Regions from separate parts of the Anoxybacillus sp. P3H1B genome, predicted to be linked through region 3. Evidence: riboswitches for the same ligand, from Rfam matches in the RefSeq annotation. Region 3 holds a riboswitch; each other region holds the start of a gene.
What was found. A riboswitch is a leader RNA that binds a small molecule or an ion and turns the genes downstream of it on or off. The one in region 3 is predicted to bind S-adenosylmethionine.
Positions count from the first base shown of each region.

Region 1: another riboswitch for S-adenosylmethionine. It lies ahead of mtnK (S-methyl-5-thioribose kinase); the one in region 3 lies ahead of AT864_RS08340 (bifunctional homocysteine S-methyltransferase/methylenetetrahydrofolate reductase).
Region 2: another riboswitch for S-adenosylmethionine. It lies ahead of metK (methionine adenosyltransferase); the one in region 3 lies ahead of AT864_RS08340 (bifunctional homocysteine S-methyltransferase/methylenetetrahydrofolate reductase).

Region 1 covers NZ_LPUG01000011.1:54,601-59,397, forward strand. Annotated here, with positions in the region: gene AT864_RS04405 (sugar ABC transporter substrate-binding protein) at 1-771, opposite strand, end outside; gene mtnA (S-methyl-5-thioribose-1-phosphate isomerase) at 768-1,829, opposite strand; gene mtnK (S-methyl-5-thioribose kinase) at 1,847-3,040, opposite strand; SAM riboswitch class I at 3,132-3,239, opposite strand; gene AT864_RS04420 (carbon-nitrogen family hydrolase) at 3,329-4,144, opposite strand; gene AT864_RS04425 (pyridoxal phosphate-dependent aminotransferase) at 4,240-4,797, shown strand, end outside.
Region 2 covers NZ_LPUG01000024.1:45,666-50,462, reverse strand. Annotated here, with positions in the region: gene asnB (asparagine synthase (glutamine-hydrolyzing)) at 1-1,681, opposite strand, end outside; gene metK (methionine adenosyltransferase) at 1,867-3,075, opposite strand; SAM riboswitch class I at 3,238-3,353, opposite strand; gene pckA (phosphoenolpyruvate carboxykinase (ATP)) at 3,574-4,797, shown strand, end outside.
Region 3 covers NZ_LPUG01000012.1:212,720-217,516, reverse strand. Annotated here, with positions in the region: gene AT864_RS08355 (BMP family protein) at 1-359, opposite strand, end outside; gene AT864_RS08350 (S1 RNA-binding domain-containing protein) at 463-1,329, opposite strand; gene AT864_RS08345 (YajQ family cyclic di-GMP-binding protein) at 1,414-1,905, shown strand; SAM riboswitch class I at 2,135-2,238, shown strand; gene AT864_RS08340 (bifunctional homocysteine S-methyltransferase/methylenetetrahydrofolate reductase) at 2,313-4,166, shown strand; gene metH (methionine synthase) at 4,159-4,797, shown strand, end outside.

The DNA of each region.
Region 1 (4,797 bases), on a different contig from region 3:
GAATACAGCATCGATATCGCCTTTGTTCGGATATTTTTTCAAAATCGCTTCCATTTGCGTTTGTGTGTCTAATGCTGTATTAGAGCTGGCATTGCCGAATTTAGCAATTTCTTTAATGCTTGGATACCGTTTTTTAAATGCGTCATAAATGACATAACGCCGTTCCATTGGTGTAAAACCACCGACCCAGATGGTAACAATTTTTCCTTCGCCATTTAAATCTTCTGCTAATGTTTTTAATGTTTTCCAAGCAAGGCTATAGTCATCTTGGTCAATGACGGTTACGCCGGGAATATTTAAGTCGTTGTCAAAAGCGACGACAGGAATACCTTGGGCCACCGCTTTTTCAACCGGCCCTTTTAATGCGTCGGCTCGTCCGTGGTCCAAAAGGATGGCATCGACATTTTGCGTGATCGCGGTTTCTACATATGAAGCCATTTTCGTTAAATCGTTATCAGCATTGTAAACTTGTACTTCTCCGCCAAATTTCTGCACTTGATCTTTTACGCCAGCAATATATTGAGAGGAGAAGGTACCGATCGAAAATTGCATAATGGCCGCAATTTTAATGGGTTTTTTTAATTGATTTGGAATAGCGGCCTGCTCAGCGGAAGCGGATTCATTGGCTGTATTGTTCGTCGCCTTCTGTTCCGTGTTTTCTTGTTTAGCCGCTGGTTTAGAGCTTACAGCATCTTGTTCATTGGTGCAGCCTCCGAGCATGATGCCGAATAACAATAGGATTGCCAACAAAAATGTGTGTCGTTTTTTCATCGCTTGATTTCCTCCTTAAACAAAGCTGTCAGCACGCTTTCATAATGGCCGCTTATGATTCCTTTTTCAGTAATAATGGCTGTAATCAGCTCGTGAGGCGTCACATCAAAAGCAGGATTGTATACTTTTACTCCAGGAGGAGCGATTCGTGTTCCTGCCAGCTCGGTTATTTCTTCAGACGGACGCTCTTCAATCGGAATATCTGCCCCTGTCTTAGTCGATAAATCAATAGTGGACAGGGGAGCCGCTACATAAAAAGGAATGTTGAATGCTTTAGCGAGCAATGCCAAGCCAAATGTACCGATTTTATTGGCGGTATCTCCGTTTGCGGCAATGCGGTCAGCACCGACGATGACAGCTGTGATGTCTTTTGTCTTTATAGTTTGTGCTGCCATATTATCAGTGATCAGCGTTACATCAACGCCTGCTTGCATGAGCTCCCATGTCGTCAGCCGCGCGCCTTGCAAAATGGGTCTTGTTTCGCAAGCATAGACATGCAGACGAATTCCGCGTTCTTTTGCCAAATAAAGGGGAGCAAGCGCGGTACCATACCGAGCCGTAGCGATTGATCCAGCGTTGCAGATGGTTAAAATGCGATCTCCCTCTTGAAAAAGAGAAAGGGCATGTTCACCGATGGAGCGGCATGTGTTCTCATCCTCGCTTTGAATACGGATTGCCTCATGAACCAATGCTTTTTTGGCATCGGCGACAGACGAAACGTTCGCAATGCTGGCCATCAAGCGGTCGAGCGCCCAAAATAAATTGACGGCTGTCGGTCTGGCACTTGCCAAATAATCACGATCCTTTTTCAGAAGGTTGCGAAAATCTTCGAGAGAATTCGTTTGATAGCTGTGTGCCGCTAAAGCAAGACCGTATGCAGCTGTGATGCCAATCGCTGGAGCACCGCGAACCTTCAATGTGGCAATTGCATCCCACACAGATTGAATATCTTTTAATTCTAAATATTCAGTCTCATTTGGAAGCTTTTGCTGATTTAAAATGGTCAAATGTGTGTGATTCCATTCAACAGAACGCGGAATGGAGAGCAATGAATCCATATTCTTCTTCCTTTCGTTTAATGAGTGGCAGCAAATGTTTGAAAGAACAAAGAGCGTATTTGTTGCACTTCATGGATCGTCTGGCGATGTAAAATCAGTTGTCGCCCGAGCTGAAGGGCAAGCTGTTTGGCATGGATGCGCGTAGGTTGATCTTCGATTCCGTCAAGATCGGCGACATGGGCTAAGCCGATCGTGCGCCGGATGATTTCACAACCAGCAAAACCGACCGCATCGATGAGCGTTTGCTGCAGCACGTCTTGCAACAATCCTTCGGTTTTTGCATACGGTTCTACATTATGCTGTTCCCAAAGGGCAGCAAACGTGTGCGTAAATACATTCCATGTTTTTTCGATGTGAGCCAATAGCGGCTCATGTTCTGAACGGGACAACGCATTTAGGAGTAAATTGGCAAAAAATTGGCCGATATCAAACCCAAATGGGCCGTAAAACGCAAACTCAGGATCAATGACTTTTGTTTCTGTGTCGCTTGCAAAAATGCTTCCAGTATGTAAATCCCCATGAATGAGCGCATCGGCTTCCGTTAAAAATTTCCGCTTGAGTTTTGCTACTTCAAGATGAAGCGCATCGTCATTCCAAAGAGCCTCTACGTCACGGCGCAACTCCTCTTCAAAATTATTCGTTTCATGGTCGAAAAACGGATCAGTAAAGACGAGATCTTCGGTAATTTTACATAACTCTGGATTGATGAAATTTTGCTGCAGCTGTTTTTTCTGCTGCTGGTTCATGCCAAAGTCCGATGTGTAAAATAACGTTTTAGCGATAAACTCTCCAATGTGCTGGGAAAGAAGCGGATATGTTTTTCCAGCAATGAATCCTTTTCGAGCAATTTGCAGATGCGATAAATCCTCCATCACGGTAATCGCTAATGACTCATCTGAGTAGTATACCTTTGGCACGTATTGCGGAACGTAGTCGGCAAACGTGCGCAACGCATGGCTTTCAATGACAGCCCGCTTAAGCGTAAGCGGCCAGCTTTCACCGACCACTTTTGCATATGGTAGCGCTTGTTTAATAATGACTCCTTTCTTTGTTTGGGGATCGAATACATGGAACACAAGATTTAAGTTACCATCGCCAATTTCTTGACAAATGAATGGTGTTCCTTCCGGAAATAAGCCTAATCGAGCAGCAAGTGCAACCGCTCCCGATTCCGTTAAAGGCTCGTAGACGGATTGTTTAGAATGTGTCATCATTTGTACCCTCCTTATCATTCACTCAATCAATGAAACAATGAAAAAACCTCCTTCGCTTTTCGAAAGAGGTTTGAAGTCGGCTTCTCCCCTCTTATCTCTCAGCGTGTTGCTGCAAGAATTAGCACCGTGCTTAACGTTGGTTAAGTCGGTTGCCGGGCTTCATCGGGCTCGTCCCTCCACCTGCTCTTGATAAGAGTTTGTTCAGTTTTATTCGAATGTTTTTAACAATGCAAAACTTTTTTCAATTCGCTTGATTCGAATCATACATTCGATTTGCCAGTTTTGTCAACTGTTTTTTTGAAAATTTTTTTCGGCCGAAATATAGTGCTCAGGTCGGCGGTCTTGGAAAATAGGAATTTGCTTGCGAACTTCTTTCACTTTTGACAGCTGGATTTCGGCCATAAGAGAGCATGGATTTTCATCGGCTTCGGCGAGGATGACTCCCCATGGATCAATGACAAGTGAATGGCCGGCAAATTGATTGTTCGGATCTTTTCCAGCACGATTGCAGGCGATTACATAGCATTGATTTTCAATCGCGCGCGCTTGCAAAAGGGTTCGCCAATGTTCAAGGCGGGGCTGTGGCCATTCGGCGACCACAAACAATAACTCTGCGCCTTGGGTTGTATGGGCGCGAATCCATTCAGGGAAGCGAATGTCATAGCAAATGACTCCCGCGCACAATGTTTGCTCCAAGGTAAATAAGCCGCTCGATTCACCGGGTTGTAAATACAAATGCTCATCCATGAGCTGAAAGAGATGGAGTTTGCTGTATTCTCCTACAATGTCGCCGTCTCGATTGACAATGTACATGGTATTGGTGATGCCGGCAGCGGTTTTTTTGGCAATGGAGCCAGCAACAATACAGACGTTGTGCAGGCGTGCGAGCTTGCTAATAAACGATTTGGTATCAGCGCCATTCTCATCAGCAATGTCGTCAAGGCGTGCGAGATCGTATCCGGTTGTCCATAGTTCAGGAAGGACGATGACGTCAACAGAGCTTTGACAAACTTTTTCGATCTCTTGTTGAACGCGGCGTTTATTTTCCGCAGGATTTCCGAAAGCAATATCGAGCTGAAGACAAGCAATTTTTAATGTCATAATCATTCACCCCAAAAAAATGTCTTTACAATTTAATTTTTACGATATATGATGTTTGACTAGAATTTCAAGAATTTTTTGAGTAGGTGAAGCAATTGAAATCATTTGTCCAATCCGAGTTGTTGCAAAGTCTTCCGAAGCAGTTTTTTGCTTCGCTTGTCGACAAAGTAGGAAAAGTGGTGGCTCAAGGACATGATGTAATTAATCTTGGTCAAGGAAATCCTGATCAACCGACGCCTCCGCATATCGTAGAAGCGCTGCAAAAAGCGGCGGCTAATCCAAAATACCATAAGTATTCTCCGTTTCGTGGCTATTCGTTTTTAAAAGAGGCGGTGGCTGCTTTCTATCAGCGCGAATATGGCGTTACGGTTGATCCTGAGAGAGAGGTAGCTGTCTTATTCGGTGGAAAGGCAGGGCTTGTGGAAATTCCGCAGTGCTTATTAAATCCGGGCGATGTTGTGCTTGTGCCGGATCCCGGATACCCTGATTATTGGTCGGGAGTGGCATTAGCGCGTGCAAAAATGGAAATGATGCCGCTTTATAGCGAAAACGGCTTTTTGCCTGATTATCGTCAATTGGATGAAAAGGTGGTTGAGAAAGCCAAGCTGATGTTTTTAAATTATCCAAATAACCCGACGGGAGCTGTAGCGACA
Region 2 (4,797 bases), on a different contig from region 3:
CATGCATTTCATTTTTCAACCAATGGCGAATCGGAACTGGGAACCCAAGTTTTTTACGGTGTAAAACGTGGTCAGGAACAATACCTTCTGCTGCTTTTCGCAAAATATACTTCGTTGTCTGCTGCGCCGTTTTCCATTCAGGAGCGATTTTGGCTGCTACCGCAAACACCGCTTTATCTAAAAATGGAACACGCAGCTCCAGCGAATGCGCCATTGTCATTTTATCCGCTTTTAATAAAATGTCTCCGCGAAGCCATGTATGGATATCGACATACTGCATCCGATTGACAGGCGGATAATCCGGCGTTTCCTGATAAAGAGAAGCCGTAATATTCGTATACTCCAGTCCACTACGATAACTTTTCAGCAAGCTTTGCTTTTCTGCTTCACTGTACATTTTCGCATTGCCGATATATCGTTCCTCCATCGGTGTTAAACCGCGTTCAATAAAGCTTTTCCCTTTTACTCCATCGGGAAGAATGCGGGCAATCATTCGCAATGCTGACTTCGCCGCCTGAGGCATTCGTTCAAAAACCTCCAGCGATTGCGGCTCACGGTAAATATTGTAGCCGCCAAATAACTCGTCAGCCCCTTCTCCTGAAAGGACAACGGTTACGTGCTTTCTTGCCTCGCGAGCAACGAAATAAAGCGGAACAGCCGCCGGATCAGCAAGCGGATCGTCCATATGCCACATAATTTTTGGAAGTTCATCCATATATTCTTGAGGAGAGATGACATAGCTAATATTTTCGACTCCCAGTTTTTCCGCCGTTTCCTTCGCTACGTCAATCTCGCTGAATCCTTCACGCTCAAAGCCAACAGAAAACGTCTTAATGTTGGGATGAAATTGCTTGGCAATCGAAGCAATAAGCGATGAATCAATTCCTCCTGATAAAAATGATCCGACAGGCACATCGCTGCGCATATGCACCTTCACCGAATCAAATAATACCTCGCGAATTTCTTTTACAAGCTCATCTTCAGATTGAACAACGGGCTGAAAGTTCGCTTTCCAGTAGCGATGGATCGTCAATGGTTCGCCAACTTTCTTTTTGATATAGTGGCCAGGCTCCAGCTTGCGGATTCCGGCAGACATCGTCATCGGTTCAGGGACATATTGAAATGTTAAGTAGTGCTGCAATGCTTCATAGTCAAGTAAATCATTTTCTATCGCATGCAAAATGCTTTTTTTCTCCGATGCAAAAAAGGTGCGGTCTTCCTCTTCCATATAGAAGAATGGCTTGATTCCAAAAGGATCCCGAGCGGCAAAAACCGATTTTTCTTCCTTGTCCCAAATGACAAAGGCAAACATGCCGCGCAGCTTTTCGACCGCTTTTTCTTTTTCATGGCTATATAAAGCAATAATGACTTCTGTATCGGAGTGGGTCGCAAATGGATATCCTTTTTGCAATAATTCATCACGCAGTTCAATATAGTTGTAAATTTCACCGTTAAAAATAATCCAATATTTTTCGTTTTCATACGATAACGGCTGATGACCAGCTTCTAAATCGATAATGCTGAGACGTCTAAAGCCGAAATGAACATGTTCATCAAAAAAATATCCATCATCGTCAGGACCGCGATGAGTAATCATGTCATTCATTTCTTCAAACGTTTTTTTCCATTGTTCATCAAGTGTTTTTGGATGATCATGGACACAACCTATAAAACCGCACATGCCGTTTCACCTACTTCTTTATATTCAACTCGAAAATTATACCACAGATTTGGACATTTGGAACGTTACATTTATTTTAACCATTGATTACAATAAATTAGTCGAACCTTATCAACATTCGTTGCAAATCAAACAGAAAAGAGAAAGAGAGCTACATATTCATGTAACTCTCTTTTGATGCCTTATCACTTCGCCAATGCAAGAGCCTGCTCTTTTAACGCTTCCGCTTTGTCTGTGCGCTCCCATGGAAGATCCACATCCGCGCGGCCAAAGTGACCATAGGCCGCCGTTTGTTTGTAAATCGGACGGCGCAAATCAAGCATTTTAATAATGCCAGCAGGACGAAGATCAAAGTTATTGCGCACCACTTCAATTAAAATGTCTTCAGATACCTTTCCTGTGCCAAATGTATCAATGGCGATGGACACTGGTTTTGCCACGCCGATTGCATAGGCTAGCTGCACTTCGCATTTTTCAGCAAGGCCAGCAGCGACAATATTTTTAGCGACATAACGCGCAGCATAGGCTGCCGAACGGTCAACCTTTGTCGGATCTTTTCCTGAAAACGCGCCACCGCCGTGGCGAGCATAGCCTCCATATGTGTCAACAATGATTTTACGGCCTGTTAATCCAGCGTCTCCCTGTGGACCGCCGATCACAAAACGACCTGTTGGATTGATAAAGTATTTTGTATTTTCGTCGATTAATTCCGCTGGAACAACTGGTTGAATCACATGTTCTTTAATATTGCGCACGATTTGCTCCTGCGTAATTTCTGGATGATGCTGTGTCGAAACAACAATCGTGTCGATGCGTACCGGCTTGCCATTTTCATCGTATTCCACTGTTACTTGCGTTTTTCCATCTGGACGCAAATACGGCAAAATATCTTCTTTGCGCACTTCTGAGAGACGGCGAGCTAATTTGTGCGCCAGCGAAATCGGCAGAGGCATAAGCTCTTTTGTTTCATTGCAAGCAAATCCAAACATCAATCCTTGGTCGCCCGCGCCAATCGCTTCGATTTCTTCGTCAGTCATCTGACCTTCACGCGCCTCTAATGCCTGGTCAACACCCATGGCAATATCAGGTGATTGCTCGTCGATCGATGTCAATACTGCGCATGTATCAGCATCAAAGCCAAATTTCGCACGAGTATAACCAATTTCGCGAACCGTATCGCGAACGATTTTCGGAATATCCACATATGTGGATGTCGTAATTTCTCCGCTCACTAATACAAGACCCGTTGTTACGCTTGTTTCGCATGCTACGCGGGCATTTGGATCTTTTGCTAAAATCGCATCTAAAATCGCGTCGGAAATTTGGTCGCAAATTTTATCAGGATGGCCTTCTGTAACAGATTCAGAAGTGAATAAACGGCGTTTGGCTGACATTCGTTGTTTTCCTCCTCTTATGTTCATGTTTGAGAGACGCCGCCTTTTGCGCCTCTGATCACTGAAAAATTGATACGGCACTCATTCCCCCGCTTATATAAACGAAAAAACCTTTCCTTCGATATCGAGGAAAGGTGATTTGCTTTCATATCGCGCCTTTCACTCTTATCGTTCAAGGGCTATGCCTTGCCACAGGTTAGCACCATTTCACATGTATAATTGTTGTGACGGTTGCTGGGTTTCATTGGGCCTGTCCCTCCACCAACTCGGGATAAGAGTAACCGTTCAATATGTTATCATAGCTTAATCAACAAAAAAAAGTCAACATGATTCGGCAAAATTTTTTCATGTTGCACAGGGTAATTTTCTCCATATGTATTTGCAACAAAATAGACAAAAAATAAACGTGAAAAATTACGTTAAATAGTATGGACTAATTATTTAAATGTGTTATACTAATTTCAGGTTTATAACTTTACAAAAAGGTAGGTTTTGTAGATGAGCATTGTTGATGTTACCAATAAGTTGAATATACTGCTCCAACGGCAAAACATACAGCAAAATTTGTCTGTTTCTCAACTAGTAGAAAAAGTTCTTGAGCGCAAAGAAGGAATGCTGACAGCGACTGGCGCGGTTGCCACTACAACTGGAAAATATACGGGACGTTCACCAAAAGATAAATATATTGTAGCGGAAGCCTCCACAAAAGAAAAAATCGATTGGGGCACAGTTAATCAACCGATTTCCGAAGAAGTCTTTGATCAATTATATCATAAAGTCATCGACTATTTAATGCAAAAAGATGAGATATTCGTATTCAAAGGCTTCGCTGGAGCTGATCCGGCCTATCGCCTGCCTATTCAGGTTATCAATGAATTTGCTTGGCACAATTTATTCGCACATCAGCTTTTTATCCGTCCGACACAGGAAGAGCTGGAAACACACGATGCACAGTTCACAGTCATTTCCGCACCAAACTTCAAAGCGAATCCAGCTGTCGATGGAACAAAATCAGAAACGTTTATTATCATTTCGTTTGAACGCCGCATCGTGCTCATTGGCGGTACTGAATATGCGGGAGAAATTAAAAAATCCATTTTCTCTGTGATGAATTTCCTTCTTCCAGAGCAAAACATTTTACCAATGCACTGCTCGGCAAACGTCGGTCCAGAAGGAGATGTCGCACTATTTTTCGGATTATCAGGAACCGGAAAAACGACGCTTTCTGCCGATCCGAAGCGCCGTTTAATTGGAGACGATGAACATGGCTGGTCCAATAGCGGAGTGTTTAACATTGAGGGCGGCTGCTATGCAAAATGCATCAATCTTTCACGTGAAAAAGAGCCGCAAATCTTTGATGCGATCCGCTTTGGCGCTGTACTGGAAAACGTCGTTCTAGATGAAAACACACGCATTCCTGACTACGACAACGCAACGTTGACCGAAAATACGCGCGCAGCGTATCCGATTCAATCGATCGACAATATTGTTGATCCAAGCGTCGCTGGCCATCCGGCAACTATCGTGTTCTTGACAGCTGACGCATTCGGCGTTTTACCGCCAATCAGCAAGCTTACAAAAGAACAAGCGATGTATCATTTCTTGAGCGGCTATACAAGCAAATTGGCTGGCACAGAACGCGGCATTACGTCACCGCAAGCAACGTTCTCGACTTGCTTTGGAGCTCCGTTCCTACCGCTTCCAGCAACACGTTATGCAGAA
Region 3 (4,797 bases):
TCCACTAGAATAAAATGCTGCTTTGGATATTGCTTCGCTACTTTTTCCAAATCCTCTTGCACCATGAATCCGAGGCCGATGACAATATCATTTCCCTCTTCGACCAATTCTTTTAGCCCTTGCTCATACGTTTTCGTATCCTGCAATTCGCGATAATCGAACACAATGCCAAGCTCGTTGCGCGCTTTCATCAATCCATTGAAAGCAGAATCACTAAACGATTGATCTCCAAGTCCGACGTCAGACAACATAATACCGACTTTTACTCTTTCTTTTGTTGTGGCCGTTTCCTGCGCTGAACATCCTGAAAAAAGGCACACGACCACCATCATAACAATGATAAGACGTAGTTGCTTCATCGATTTATCCCCTTATGCTGTAATCTATCCACTATTTTTATCGGCGATATAGGGGCATCTTTTTAGCCCTGCACAAAAAAAGCGGAGTATTGTACCCCCGCTTCTATTCTTCCTTATGCTTGATATAAGTCCAGCCATTTTCTTGATAAATCCTATCTTCTTTCATAAGCCGTCCCAATGCTCTTTTAAACGCGGCTTTACTCATTTGAAAGCGCGCTTGAATATCCTCTGCATTGCTTTTATCATGATAGGGCATGGCCCCTCCTCTGCTTTCAAGGTAACGATAAATCATTCCTGCATCTTCGTCGATGCTTTCGTGCTTGCGCGGCAGCAGCGACACATTCATTGTACCGTCTTCTTTGACAGCGATGACACGCCCTTCGACCACTTCGCCAAGACGCGGTTCTCTCCTGCGTTGAGATTCGTGGATAAAACCGATATAACCCACATCTGAGATCATAGACGCTCCAGCTTTGATCACACGATATATGCGACCGCGCACATTTTGATTAAAGACGGACTCCGAAGCTTTCGTAGCAAGCTGCCGGATTGTTTCCTCATCCGCCAAGTTAGCCAACAAGCGCCCTTTCCGATCTGTCTTTAACGAACAATATAACTGATCCCCTCGCTGTGGCCATAGTGACAAAAGAGGAGGCAAATCATCGCTAGACACAAGCACATCTTTTGATATGCCAATGTCAACAAAAACACCGAGCTTTGGAACAACATCAACCACCTCCACCCAATGATATGTATCCTTTGTTATTTTGGGTGATTTCATTGTAGCGCTCAACCGTCCTTGATGGTCGTGATATAAAAAGACATGGACCTCTTCTCCGATTGCAAGCGGACGGTCTATCTCCGCTTGATGAAGCAACACTTCTTCCTGACCGCTCGCTAAAAACCAGCCAAACGGAACCTCCCGCTTTACGGTTAATGTTCTTATTTCTCCTGGTATAAGTTGTTTCATGGATGCATCTTCCTTTTTATTGTTTATCATGCTACATTTTACTATAATAAGAACGAAATGACCAAATTTTACTGGAGGTAATATATGTCAAAAGAAAGCTCATTTGATATCGTATCCAAAGTAGATTTATCTGAAGTTACTAACGCCATTCATATCGCCATGAAGGAGATTCAAAACCGCTACGATTTCAAGGGAAGCAAAAGTGACATTTCCTTAGAAAAAGACGAACTGATCCTCGTTTCCGACGATGAATTCAAACTTGAGCAATTGAAAGATGTATTAATCGGCAAACTGATTAAGCGCGGGGTCTCTATCAAAAATATTCAATACGGAAAAATAGAACCAGCCTCAGGAGGAACGGTCCGTCAACGTGCCAGCCTTGTTCAAGGCATTGACAAAGATCATGCGAAAAAAATTAATACGATTATTAAAAACACAGGCTTAAAAGTAAAAAGCCAAGTTCAAGAAGATCAAATCCGCGTCAGCGGCAAAAGCAAAGATGATCTGCAAAAAGTGATCACAGCGATCCGTGAAGCTGATTTGCCGATTGATGTACAATTTGTCAACTATCGATAGGGGTTTGTGCGCTTCGTCTTAACAGCCTAATTCCTCCGAATTAGGCTGTTTTTATAACCAAAATGCGAACTATAGATTTCCCGGCGTAAGTCCACAAACTTTGCCTGATCGTCGCCTTTTGAGCGCTGATCCGTTCCATCTAAAAAATAATCAAAATTTGCAGTTGAATATTTTCTAAAAATTATTTAAATTATAAATAACGTATTGATTGAAAATTGCATACTCATTTTTCTTATCAAGAGAGAGGGAGGGACTGGCCCTGTGAACTCTCAGCAACCTGACCGTATGTCAAGGTGCTAATTCCAGACAGGCTTGATGCTTGGAAGATAAGAAGGAGCAACCCAAAGTCTTCTTCTTATTTTTAGAAGGCTTTTTTTATTTTTTAAGAAGACGAAGGAGTGATACGCATGGGATTTTTAGAAGAATTGCAGAAACGAATCATCATCGCCGATGGGGCGATGGGAACTTTATTATACTCCCATGGAATTGACCGATGTTTTGAAGAATTGAATCTCTCCAAACCAGAAGATATTATCCATATTCATGAAGCTTATCTTGACGCTGGCGCAGAAGTCATTCAAACCAATACATATGGCGCAAACTATATGAAGCTAGCACGCTATGGATTGGAGGACGATGTAAAAGAAATCAACCGCGCAGCTGTAAAGCTAGCGAAACAAGCGGCCTCAGGCCGTGCCTATGTTCTTGGAACCATCGGCGGTCTTCGCACATTCAAGAAAAGCGCCATCACTCTTGAAGAAGTGAAACGGACGTTTCGGGAGCAGTTGTACGTGCTTTTGCACGAAGAAGTAGATGGAATTCTGCTTGAAACCTATTACGACTTAGAGGAGCTTCAAACGGTGCTCGCCATCGCCCGAAAAGAAACAACATTACCGATTATCGCCCATGTGACCCTTCACGGTGTTGGCGTGCTGCAAGACGGGACTCCGCTCAGCGATGCGCTTTCCCAATTGGAACAATTGGGGGCCGATGTAGTTGGATTAAATTGCCATCTTGGTCCGTATCATATGATTCGTTCTCTTGAAGCCGTGCCGCTTCCCAGCACCGCATTCCTTTCCGCTTATCCGAATGCTAGCCTTCCAGATTATCGCGACGGCCGCCTTGTTTATGAAACGAACGCCGAATATTTTAAGGAAACGGCTCTCTCCTTTCGCGAACAAGGCGTCCGCCTGATCGGCGGCTGCTGCGGAACGACTCCTAAACATATTGCGGCGATGGCACAAGCCTTGATTGATCGCACGCCCATTCAAACGAAACAAGTGAAACAGCAGCAAGCAAACATCTCGATTCCATCAGCAGAGCCAAAATCTGAACCGCCTTTAGAAGATATCGTAAAAAAACGGCGGTCGGTCCTTGTTGAATTAGATCCGCCGAAAAAGCTGGGCATCGGAAAATTTTTGGAAGGAGCGAAAGCGCTCAAAGAAACGAATATTGATGCCCTAACACTGGCTGATAATTCTTTAGCTACTCCGCGCATCAGCAATGTCGCGCTCGGAACCCTTATTAAGCAACAGCTAGGCATCCGTCCGCTGATCCACATTACATGCCGCGACCGCAATCTGATTGGTCTGCAATCTCATTTAATGGGATTGCATACACTTGGCATTACGGATGTACTTGCTGTCACCGGAGATCCATCCAAAATCGGCGAATTTCCTGGCGCAACATCTGTGTATGATTTGTCATCATTTGATTTAATTCAGCTGATTCGCCAATTTAATGAAGGGATTTCCTACTCCGGTCAGCCGCTTGGGCAAAAAACCAACTTCTCTATCGCTGCGGCCTTCAATCCGAATGTCCGTTATTTAGATAAAGCGGTGCAGCGGCTTGAGAAAAAGATTCAGTGCGGCGCCCACTACTTTATTTCGCAGCCGCTCTATTCCGAACAAAAAATCGAAGAGGTATACGAGGCAACGAAACATCTTGAAGCGCCGATTTATATCGGTATTATGCCGCTTACAAGCGCACGTAACGCCGACTTTCTGCATCACGAAGTACCGGGAATCACGTTATCGGACGATATTCGTTCCCGAATGGCGGCTTGCGCCCATGATCCGATTCAATCGTCGAGAGAAGGAATTGCCATCGCCAAATCGCTCATCGATGCGGCTTTTGATTTATTTCGCGGCATTTATTTAATTACGCCGTTTTTGCGCTATGAAATGACAGTCGAGCTCGTCCGCTATATTCAAGAAAAAGAACGTTCGATTTCAGAAAGGAAGGTACTTCATCATGGCTAGCCAACTGTATAATCAGCTGAAAAAGAAAATTTTAGTAATGGATGGAGCAATGGGAACGATGATTCAAAGCGCCGAGCTTACAGCTGCTGATTTTGGCGGCGAATCATACGAAGGATGCAATGAATATTTATCTGTGACCTCCCCTCACGTCATTGTACAGATTCACGAAGCCTATCTTGAAGCGGGAGCCGATATCATTGAAACCAATACGTTCGGTGCTACCAGCATGGTGTTAGACGAATATGGGCTCGGCCATATGGCGCTTGAATTAAATATAGAAGCAGCCAAGCTGGCTAAGCGGGCGGCTGAACGCCATTCCACTTCAAGCTGGCCGCGGTTTGTCGCCGGTTCGATGGGTCCAACAACGAAAACCCTTTCTGTTACCGGGGGGACAACATTTGCCCAACTTGTAGCCGCCTATGAAGAGCAAGCGCGCGGCCTATTAATCGGCGGCGTCGATCTTCTGCTTTTAGAAACGTGTCAAGATACACTTAACGTAAAAGCGGGTTTTATCGGCGTTTCACAAGCATTTCAGAAGACAGGAAAAATCGTTCCGCTTATGATATCCGGGACGATTGAACCGATGGGAACGACGTTGGCGGGACAAACGATTGAATCGTTTTTTATTTCC